DNA from 3 places in the Amycolatopsis sp. NBC_00345 genome. Region 2 is predicted to be linked to each of the others. Evidence: riboswitches for the same ligand, from Rfam matches in the RefSeq annotation. Region 2 holds a riboswitch; each other region holds the start of a gene.

Region 1 (3,265 bases), 2.2 Mb from region 2:
CGTAGTGGTCCCTCATGGTGGCCTTCAGGGGCGTCAATGTCCCTGAAGGTGGCCTTCAGGGACATTGTCGGAACGGTCAGGCGGCGGCGACACCCTGCGGGCCGCGCGCCGTGTGGGTCACGTAAGCACCGCGGTCGGCGATCCACGCCAGCGCGGCGTCGGCGCGCTCACCGCGGACGCCGAGGCGGAAACGGCCGATCGGGGTGTCGCCGATGCGGGTCAGGCCGCCGCCGATGGTGGCGAGCTCGACGTCGAACCGGCCGGCCGCCTCGGGCAGCAGCGCGCCCACGGAGGCGAAGCCGATCAGCACGACGTCGGCCGCGCGGTCGTACTTCGCGGCCTGCGCCCGGGTCGTCTCGATCGCGGGCAGCACCGCCTGCGCGGTCCAGCTGCCCGGCGACGCGATCAGGTCGAGCACCGTGCCGCGCTCGACGATGGCGCCTTCTTCCAGCACCGCGACGTCGTCGCAGACCCGGCGGACGACACCCGCGTCCTGCGTGGTCACCAGCACGGTCACGCCCAGCTCGGCGCGCGCCCGGTCGAGCACGGCCAGCACGGCGCCGGCCTCCTCCGGGGCGACGCCCGCGGTCGGGTCGTCGGCGAGCAGCACGGCAGGGCCGGCCGCCAGCGCCTTGGCGACGGCGACGCGGCGCAGCTGGCCCTCGGTCAGCTCACCCGGGTGCTGACCGGCCCGGGCGGTCAGGCCGACCAGGTCGAGCAGCGAGCCGACGCGGCTGCGGCGTTGCGGGCCGTCGACGCCCAGCTGCTCCAGCGGGGTCGCGATGTTGCCGGCCACGGTGCGCTCGGCGAGCAGCTCCGGCTTGGTGCCGACCACACCGAGCTGGCGGCGGACCTCACGCAGCCGACGGCCGTCGAGGGTGCCGGTGTTGAGGCCGTCGAGCCGCACGACCCCGCGGTCGGGGCGCTCCTGCAGCGCGATGCAACGGGCGAGGGTCGACTTGCCGGAGCCGGCCGGGCCGACCACGCCGAAGAGCGAGCCTGCCTGCACGTCGACGCTCACGTCACGCAGCGCGGCAACCGGATTTCCGTTGTGGGGGAAGGATTTGGACACGTTTTCGACAGTGATCACAAAGGGCTCCAAGGAGGGGCGCAGCACCGTTCACGGGCGCGCCGGGCGTCACCGATAGACCGTCCATAAAGGACGGCGCTCAAGAAGAAGCGGAAGAGAGGATCAGGCGATGACCATGGAGCGTCGACACGCACATACCGAGCGGCGACCTTCGTCGACTACGCGCCGCTTGGTGAGCAGGAGCGGGCGGGCTACCCTCTTCATCGGAAACAGCCTCCATCGGTCCTGGCGGTAGCACCTGCCCTGTGGAGGGTGGTTGCTGCGACTTCGGCGAGCCAGGTCTCTCAGTCGCTCGGGATGGACGTACCGAGTAAAGCCGATCCCATTGGGTGAACGCAAGCGCGTTGGTGCAGATCACACGAGTGGTGGCGTCCGCATACCGGAACACGGCCTCCTGCATCGCGGACCGTGAGGGCGGTTCACCGGTCGGGCCGCTTGACAGGATCGGCCGCGCCCCGATACCGGAGCCGCCGGGAGATTCCCCTGTGGACGGTCAGGAACCCTGCATGGACGGCGCCTTCTTACGCCGCTCGTCGAGCACCACGAGCAGCGCGAACGCCACGACGATCACGCCGGCGGCCACCACGTAGCACCAGGGCGCGTCCAGATAGTTCGAGAACGCCAGCCAGCTCGGCTTACCCTCCCCGAACGCCTTGGACAAAATCGGCACGACGCCCGCGCGGACCCCCACCACGCCGACGACGACCTCCCACAGCCGGTACCAGCCCTCGTTCATGTCCCCTCCTAATGATACGTCTGTATCAGATACACTCGTACCATACCAAGAGGGAGCACCATGGCCAAGCGGGTGGACCACGACCAGCGCCGGCGTCAGATCGCCGAAGCGGTCTGGCGGATCGCGGCCGCGCGTGGCCTGGATTCGGTGAGCATGCGCGAGGTGGCCGCCGAGGCCGGCGTCTCGCTGCGGCTGGTGCAGTACTACTTCGAGACGAAGCACAACCTGCTCGTGCTCGCCCTGCGATACCTCCACGAGCGCGGCGAGCAACGGGCGCAGGCCCGCATCGCGGAGCTGCCGGAGGACAGCGTGCGCGGTGTCCTGCGCTCCGTGCTCACGGAGCTGCTGCCGCTGGACGAAGAGCGCGCACAGTCCCTACGCGTCCACGCCGCGTACTTCAGCCGCACCCACAGCGATCCCGAACTGGCGAAGGTCTTCCTCGGTGAGGGGACGCCGATCGAAGACCTGGTGACCGGGCTGCTGTCCGCGGCGGCGCTCGGGCCCGGCGCGGACCCCCGGCACGAGGCGAACCTGCTCGTCTCGGGCATCACCGGACTCGGGCTGGACCTGTTGTACGACCGCTACCGGCCCGACGAGGTCATCGCGACGCTCGACTACCACCTCGACCGGCTGTTCGGCACGGCCTGACGCGGGTCAGGCCGGACCGCGACGGCCCGGTTCAGACCTGGGCGGCGAGCCGCGCGAAGGCGTGGACGTCCAGCTGCTCGCCGCGGGTCCGCGGGTCGATGCCCGCGGCCGTCAGCAGCTCGCCCGCGCGGTCGGCGGACCCGGCCCAGCCCGCCAGCGCGGCGCGCAAGGTCTTGCGGCGCTGGGAGAACGCGGCGTCCACGAGGTCGAACAGGGTCTTGCGGTCGATGTCGGTCACCGGCGTCGCGGCCCGTTCGAAGGAGACCAGGGCCGAATCGACGTTCGGCACCGGCCAGAAGACGTTGCGGGGCACGGCGGCCACCTTGCGGGCCGGGCCGTACCAGGCGAGCTTCACGCTCGGCACGCCGTAGATGCGGCTGCCGGGGCCGGCGGCCATCCGGTCGGCCACCTCGGTCTGGACCATCACCAGCCCCCGCTGCAGCGAAGGCAGCTCGGCCAGCAGGTGCAGCACCACGGGCACCGCGACGTTGTACGGCAGGTTCGCGACCAGCGACACGGGCGCGGCCGGCAGATCGGCGGCCCGCAGGCGCAGAGCGTCGGCGCCGAGGACGGAAAGACGTTCGGCGGCCTCGGGCGCCCGCTCCGCCGCGGTCCGCGGGAGGCGCGCGGCCAGCACGGGATCGATCTCGACGGCGACCACGTCCGCGCCCGAGCCCAGCAACCCGAGGGTCAGGGAGCCCAGCCCGGGCCCGACTTCGAGGACGACGTCACCCGCGCCGACTCCGGCCAGGTCGACGATGCGGCGAACCGTGTTGGGGTCGTGCACGAAG
Region 2 (3,265 bases):
GTCGCCGGCATGGACGTCGCCGGGACCACGGGCGGCTGGCTGTAGGCATACACCGTTGTCTGCCCGGATCCGACCTCGGCGGGCGCCAGCCGCGCCGTGGCCTGCAATGTCGCAGCGACCTCACCCTGCACTGCCACCGCGACGTCGTAGGCCCGGTGCGGATCCGGCGCCGCGGCGCGCTGCGCCCCGATCAGCACCAGCTCGGCGAAACCCAGTAAGGCCAATGGAAACGCGTACCGCGGCGGTCTCCCCATGCGGGGAGCCTAGCGGACCGGCGCGACGCTCAGGCGCAGAACGGCGGCAGCTCGCGCGGGTCCCCGACGGGCGCCCAGCGGCCGTCCACCTTCTCGTACTGCCAGCGCGCGCCACGGGCGGCGATCTGGCGCAGAGCGAGCACCACGCGGTCGACGTGCTCCGCCGTGCTGCCGAGGCCCAGGCTGACGCGCACGGCCTGCTGCCCGTCACCGCCGGCGACGCCGATCAGGCGCTTCGTGGCGACGTGCGCGCAGAAGGCGCCGTCGCGGACGCCGATGCCGTATTCGGCCGACAGCACCGCGGCGAGCCAGCCGGGCTCGAAGCCGTCGACGACGAAGCTCACCGTGCCGACGCGGTCGACCGGCGCGTCGAACAGCCGCAGCTCGGCGCAGCCGGGGATGCCGGCCAGGCCCTTGCGCAGCCGCTCCAGCAGCTCGGCCTCGTGCTCGCCGACGGCGTCCCACTGCGCGGCCAGCTGCTCGCACGCGACGCCGAGCGCGTACACGCCGACAGTGTTCGGCGAGCCCGCTTCGTGCCGCTCCGGGCCGGAGTTCCAGACCACGGCCTCTTCGGTGACGAGCTTGGTCGCGCCGCCGCCGGCGAGGTACGGCTGGGCGGCGCGCAGCCAGTCCGCGCGGCCGATCAGCGCGCCGGCGCCGAAGGGCGCGTACAGCTTGTGGCCGGACAGCGCGACGTAGTCCACGTCCAGCTCCCGCAGCGAGATGCGGCGGTGCGGCGCGAGCTGCGCGGCGTCGAGCGCGATGCGGGCGCCGTGTTTCCTTGCCACGGCGGCGATCTCGGCCACCGGGAGCAGCTCACCGGTCACATTGGACGCTCCGGTCACCACCACCAGCCGCGGGCCCTGCGGGCAGTCCGCGAGCGCTTCGTCCACAACGGACACTGCCGCGAGCCGCGTGCGCGGAAGGCTGACGCGGCGGACGTTCCGGCCGCGCCACGGCAGCAGCGCGGCGTGGTGCTCGGTGTCGAACACGACCACGGAGGTGTTCTTCGGCAGGGCGCGGGCCAGGAGGTTGAAGGAATCCGTGGTGTTGCGCGTGAACACGACGGTGTCGGTGCCGCGCGCGTCGACGAAGCGGCGAAGGATGTCGCGGGTGCGCTCGTAAAGCCGCGTCGAGACCTGCGACGCGAAGCCCGCGCCGCGGTGGACGCTCGCGTACCAGGGCAGGAACTCGTCGACGGCCGTGCGCACCGCGTCCAGGCACGGCGCGCTGGCGGCGTGGTCGAGGTTCGCGTAGCCGATCTCGCCGCCGGTCACCAGCGGCACCCGCAGGCCCGCGCCGGCGACGGCCGGGATCCCCTGCGGCGCAACGGTTCCAGCGGCGTCAGTGGTGCCCGTGGTTTCGGCGGTGCAGGTGCGATCGAGGGCGAGAGTCATGAGGGTGCCTCCTCGGCAGTCCGGGGGACCCCCGGCGAGGGGCCCGCGCTTGCCTGCCGCACGACGCGACCGGCCTGGTCCTCACCCGGGGCACCCCACCGCGGTAGGAGGGTTGCCGGCCAGCAAGCCGGGGCTTCGCGCTGGCACTCATGACCTGTTTTCGAAGGTAACCGAACGGAGTGGGTTCGAGCCAGCCCCGTCCCGCGATCTGAGACCGCGGTCACACGTTCGGCGGACTGTTACGGGGTGTCGCGGAACCGGCCGGGCAGCTGGACGAGCTGGCGGTCGGCCAGGTGCGTCGCGGTGCCGTCGTACTGCTCGGCACCGGCGGTGAACTGCCAGCCGCCGATCTCCTTGCCGTCGACGGGCTGGCCGTAAGCCGCCGCGACGGTCGAGGTGAGGCGGGCGTAGGAGACGTTGTCCCAGTCGCCGATGGCGGCTTCACGGTCGTTCGCTTCACGATCGCGGGGTGCGGCTTCGCGATCTCCGGGCGCGGCCTCGCGATCGCCCGGCGCGGCGGCGGTGGCCGGGGCGGCGGGCAGGGTCCAGAGGGTGAAGTGCACGTGGGCGCCGGTGCTGCTGCCCCCGCACGGGAGCGCGTTGCCGGTGGACCCGAGCGGAGCGCCGGCCTCGACCTGCTCACCGTCGGTGACCTGGATGGCCTCCATGTGGTAGTAGCCGGTCCGCCAGCCGCCCGCGTGGTCGATGGTCACCCAGTCGCCGCCGGAGCAGTGCTGCAGGTGGACAGTCCCGGCCAGCGGCGCGCGCACGGTCCGGTCGGCGGGGCTGAAGTCGATGGCGTTCTTGACGCCATCGGACCCGTCGTCGGAGTGGATGCCGGCCGAGTAGACCTGCTGCCCCAGCGCGAACGGGAACGCCATCGCCGGGAACGCCGTGGCCGGGGATGGCACCGTCGGGGACGGCGCCGACTCGGCCGCCGCGGGGCCCGCGAGCAGCACGCCGGCTGTCAGCGTCAAGACGGCGGCAGCGGTGGTCGTGGTGCCCCAGCTCCGAAGTTTCGTCACCCTGCGTACTCCTTTGGGTCAGCCTTCCCCCGTTCGATGGAGTCGAACGGGCGGAGGTTAACCCGAAAGGGCGACATTTGGGAATGATCACTGCGAAATTCGCGTGAAACCGAGGTGTGGTGCCGCGGACGGGTGGGGGGCGCTCGCCGCGAGCCGACCTGCGGAGGTTCACCTCACCCCGTGGGCCCGCGGGCGGTGATCAGAACGCACTGGTCGGCGACGTGCGCTCCCCCGCTCGGGTCAGCGGCCGGGCTCATCACACCAGCAGGTCAGCCGCCCAGCTCCCGCCGCCGGCGGGTCAGCGGCCGTCTTCCCCACGCCAGCGGGCCAGGCGCCCGGCGCGGTCCACGGCGCGGATCCGGCGCTCCACCGCCTCCCGGACGCTCGCGGTGGTCACCACGAGGAGCTGGTCGTCCACCTGCAAGCGGCTCGTCTTCTGCGGGGTGAAACCCGCGCCGGCGCGGACGATCAGGCTCACCGTGGCGCCGGCGGGCAGGCCCAGCTCCGAGAGGTACACCCCGTGCAGCTTCGAGCCCTTCTGGATGCGCACCTGCAGCAGCTCGGCGCCCAGCTCGTCCAGCGGCGCGGC
Region 3 (3,265 bases), 450 kb from region 2:
CGAGCCCGGGCGGGCGGTGGTCGTCGACACCGGGCCCGAGCCGGGGCCGGTCGACGAATGCCTGCGGCGGCTCGGGGTCGACCGGGTGCCGCTGGTGGTGCTGTCGCACCTGCACGCCGACCACACCGGCGGGCTGGCGTCGGTGTTCGAGGGCCGGGCCGTCGGGGCGATCGCGATCGGGCCCGGCCGCGCTCCGGGCTGGGCGTGGCAGCAGGTCTCACGCGAGGCCGCGCGCCGGGGCGTGCCGTTGCTGGAACTGAGCCAGGGGCAGCGGCTGTCCTGGCCGGGGCTCGCGCTCGACGTGCTCGGCCCGCGCTACGTCACGGCGCGCTCGCCCGCGGAGCAGGACGGCACGATGATCAACAACAGCTCGGTCGTGCTGCGGGCGGAGACACCCGCGGGCCGGGTGCTGCTGCCGGGAGACGTGGAACTGGCCGCGCAGGCCGACTTGCTGGCGGAAGGCGCGGACCTGCGGGCCGACGTGCTGAAGGTGCCGCACCACGGCTCGAGGTTCTCGGTGCCGGGCTTCCTTTCGGCGGCAGCGCCGCGGGCGGCGCTGGTGAGTGTGGGCGCGGGCAACAGCTACGGCCACCCGAGCCAGTCCACTATGGACGTGCTGAAGACCTTGGGCGCGCTGGTGACCCGGACCGACGTGGACGGTGACACCGCGGTGCTGCCCGGTGCGGGCGGGCCGGCGATCGCCCGCCGTGGCGAGGCCCGTGGGCCACCCCGCTAGGTCGTGCGCCTGTAGTGAAGGACTCCTTGCCTACTCTCAAGGTAGGCAAGGAGTCCTTCACCGCCGTGGGGAAGGGCTCAGAAGCCGAGTGCCTTGCTGACCGCTGCGGCGGACGGCGGCACGGTCGCCTTCGGGCCGATGCGGCCCTCGACGGCGTCCAGCGTCTTGAGGCCGTCGCCGGTGATGAGCAGCACGGTCTCGGCGTCGGGGTCGAGCTTGCCGGTCTCCACCAGCTTCTTCGCGGTGGCGACGGTGACGCCGCCCGCGGTCTCGGTGAAGATGCCCTCGGTGCGCGCGAGCAGCCGGATGCCCTCCACGACCTCCTCGTCGCTGACGTCCTCGATCGCGCCGCCGGTGCGGTTGACCACGTCGAGCACGTACGGGCCGTCGGCCGGGTTGCCGATCGCGAGCGAGCGGGCGATGGTGTCCGGCTTCACCGGCTGGACCACGTCGTGGCCGGCGCGGAACGCCGCCGAGACGGGGGAGCAGCCGGTGGCCTGGGCCCCGAACACCTTGTACGGGCTGGCTTCCACCAGGCCGAGCTGGCCGAGCTCGCGGAATCCCTTGTCCACCTTGGTCAGCTGCGAACCGGAGGCGATCGGGACCACGATCTGCTCGGGGATGCGCCAGCCGAGCTGCTCGGCGACCTCGAAGGCGAGCGTCTTCGAGCCCTCGGAGTAGTAGGGGCGGACGTTGACGTTCACGAACGCCCACGAAGCGTGCTCGGCGGCCAGCTCGGTGGCGAGGCGGTTGACGTCGTCGTAGTTGCCGTCCACCGCGATCAGCGCGCCGTCGTACACCGCGGTGGTGAGGATCTTGGCCCGCTCCAACGTCTTCGGGACCAGCACCACCGACTGCCAGCCGGCGCGCGCGGCCGCGGCGGCGACCGCGTTGGCCAGGTTGCCGGTGGACGGACAGGCCAGCACCTCGAAGCCGAACTCGCGGGCGGCCGCCAGCGCGACGGCGACCACGCGGTCCTTGAACGAGTGTGTCGGGTTGCCGGTATCGTCCTTGACCCACAGGCTCTTGAGGCCCAGCGCCTTCGCGAGCCGGTCGGCGCGCACGAGGCGGGTGCCGCCGGGCTCGGTGTTGGGGATCTCCTCGACGTTCGAGGGCACGGGCAGGAGCTTCTTGTAGCGCCAGATGTTGTTCGGCCCGGCTTCGATGTCCTCGCGGCGCACGCGGCCGAAGTCGTAGGCGACCTCGAGCGGCGAGAAGTCCTCGGCGGACACGAACTCCGGGGCGAGCGGCTGCCGGTGGCCCTCTTCCTTCGACACCAGCTCGACGGCGGGACCCAGGTCCACGGTCTTGCTGGCGGAGGTCGTTCCGAGGGTAACGGTCATCACGAGGTTCCTTCCTCATCTTCCCCGCCGAAGCGGGCCGGAATTGGCACCGTGGTCGTCAGCTATCCCGCGATCGCGGGATGACAGGCTGTACGCCGGTTGCCGGGGCTTCGTCGGGCCGTTCCCTCTGCCCCTCTGGATGAGCGGTATTCGATTGTCGGCGCGCCGTCGCGGGCGCTGCCTCGGCTACACCGTACGACATGGTGATCGCCTCGTGCCACGGTGCCCGCCCACATCACCGGGGCGGGCCTGCCGCCGGACGGGTGAGAGGATGGCCGGGTGACCACCGCCCCCGCGCCGCTCCAGCTCGTCATCGGCGAGGAAGAACTGCTCATCGAACGGGCCGTCCGGGCCGCGCTGGACGCCGCGAGGGCGGCCGACCCGACGGCCGATCTGACGCGCAACCGGGTGTCCGAACTCACACCGCCGGTGCTGGCCGAGCTGGTGAGTCCTTCGCTGTTCAGCGAAGGTCGGGTGATCGTCCTGGACTCGGCGCAGGACATTTCGCAGGACCTGGCCGACGCCGTGCTGGCGTACATCGCTTCGCCGGCGGACGGCATCGTGCTGGTCGTCGTGCACAGCGGCGGGGGCCGGAGCAAGGCGGCGAAGGCGCTGCCCGCGGCGTTGAAAAAGGCGGGCGCGGAGATCATCGAGTGCCCGAAGCTGACGAAGCCCGCCGAGCGCGAGTCGTTCGTGCGCAACGAAGTGCGCCGCTCCGGCGGGAAGATCGACGCCGCGGGCGTGATGGCTCTGCTCGACACCGTCGGCTCGGACCTGCGCGAGCTGTCCTCCGCGGCGACGCAGCTGGTCGCCGACGCCGGGGGCGTGGTGGACGAGCAGGCGGTCCGCCGCTATCACACCGGCCGCGCCGACGTGACCGGCTTCGCAGTGGCGGAGAAGGCCGTGTCGGGCGACCGCGGGGCGGCACTGGAGTCGTTGCGCTGGGCGATGCAGCTGGGTGTCCCGCACGTCCTGGTCGCCGACGCGCTGGCGGACGCGGTCCGCACCGTCGCGCGCGTCTCGGCGGCGGGCCGTGGCAACCCGAACCAGATGGCGGGCGAGCTGGGCATGCCGCCGTGGAAGATCCGCAAGGCGCAGGGCCAGTCCCGCGGCTGGGGCCAGGACGGCCTCGCCACCGCGATGCGCGTGGTGGCCCGCCTGAACGCCGAGGTCAAGGGCGCCGCCG

What was found. Region 2 has a riboswitch for S-adenosylmethionine ahead of OG943_RS20495 (aminotransferase class V-fold PLP-dependent enzyme). Riboswitches for the same ligand answer to the same signal wherever they lie in the genome.
Region 1: linked by a shared signal. The riboswitch ahead of OG943_RS30685 (methionine ABC transporter ATP-binding protein) and the one ahead of OG943_RS20495 (aminotransferase class V-fold PLP-dependent enzyme) in region 2 are both predicted to bind S-adenosylmethionine.
Region 3: linked by a shared signal. The riboswitch ahead of thrC (threonine synthase) and the one ahead of OG943_RS20495 (aminotransferase class V-fold PLP-dependent enzyme) in region 2 are both predicted to bind S-adenosylmethionine.

Annotation. Positions count from the first base shown of each region.
Region 1 covers NZ_CP107995.1:6,851,181-6,854,445, forward strand. Annotated here, with positions in the region: gene OG943_RS30685 (methionine ABC transporter ATP-binding protein) at 77-1,090, opposite strand; SAM riboswitch class I at 1,304-1,394, opposite strand; gene OG943_RS30690 (hypothetical protein) at 1,584-1,826, opposite strand; gene OG943_RS30695 (TetR/AcrR family transcriptional regulator) at 1,887-2,474, shown strand; gene rsmA (16S rRNA (adenine(1518)-N(6)/adenine(1519)-N(6))-dimethyltransferase RsmA) at 2,506-3,265, opposite strand, start outside.
Region 2 covers NZ_CP107995.1:4,645,736-4,649,000, forward strand. Annotated here, with positions in the region: gene OG943_RS20490 (hypothetical protein) at 1-254, opposite strand, end outside; gene OG943_RS20495 (aminotransferase class V-fold PLP-dependent enzyme) at 284-1,651, opposite strand; SAM riboswitch class IV at 1,692-1,806, opposite strand; gene OG943_RS20500 (M23 family metallopeptidase) at 1,891-2,676, opposite strand; gene OG943_RS20505 (potassium/proton antiporter) at 2,975-3,265, opposite strand, start outside.
Region 3 covers NZ_CP107995.1:5,100,641-5,103,905, reverse strand. Annotated here, with positions in the region: gene OG943_RS22695 (ComEC/Rec2 family competence protein) at 1-736, shown strand, start outside; gene thrC (threonine synthase) at 814-2,079, opposite strand; SAM riboswitch class I at 2,092-2,225, opposite strand; gene holA (DNA polymerase III subunit delta) at 2,359-3,265, shown strand, end outside.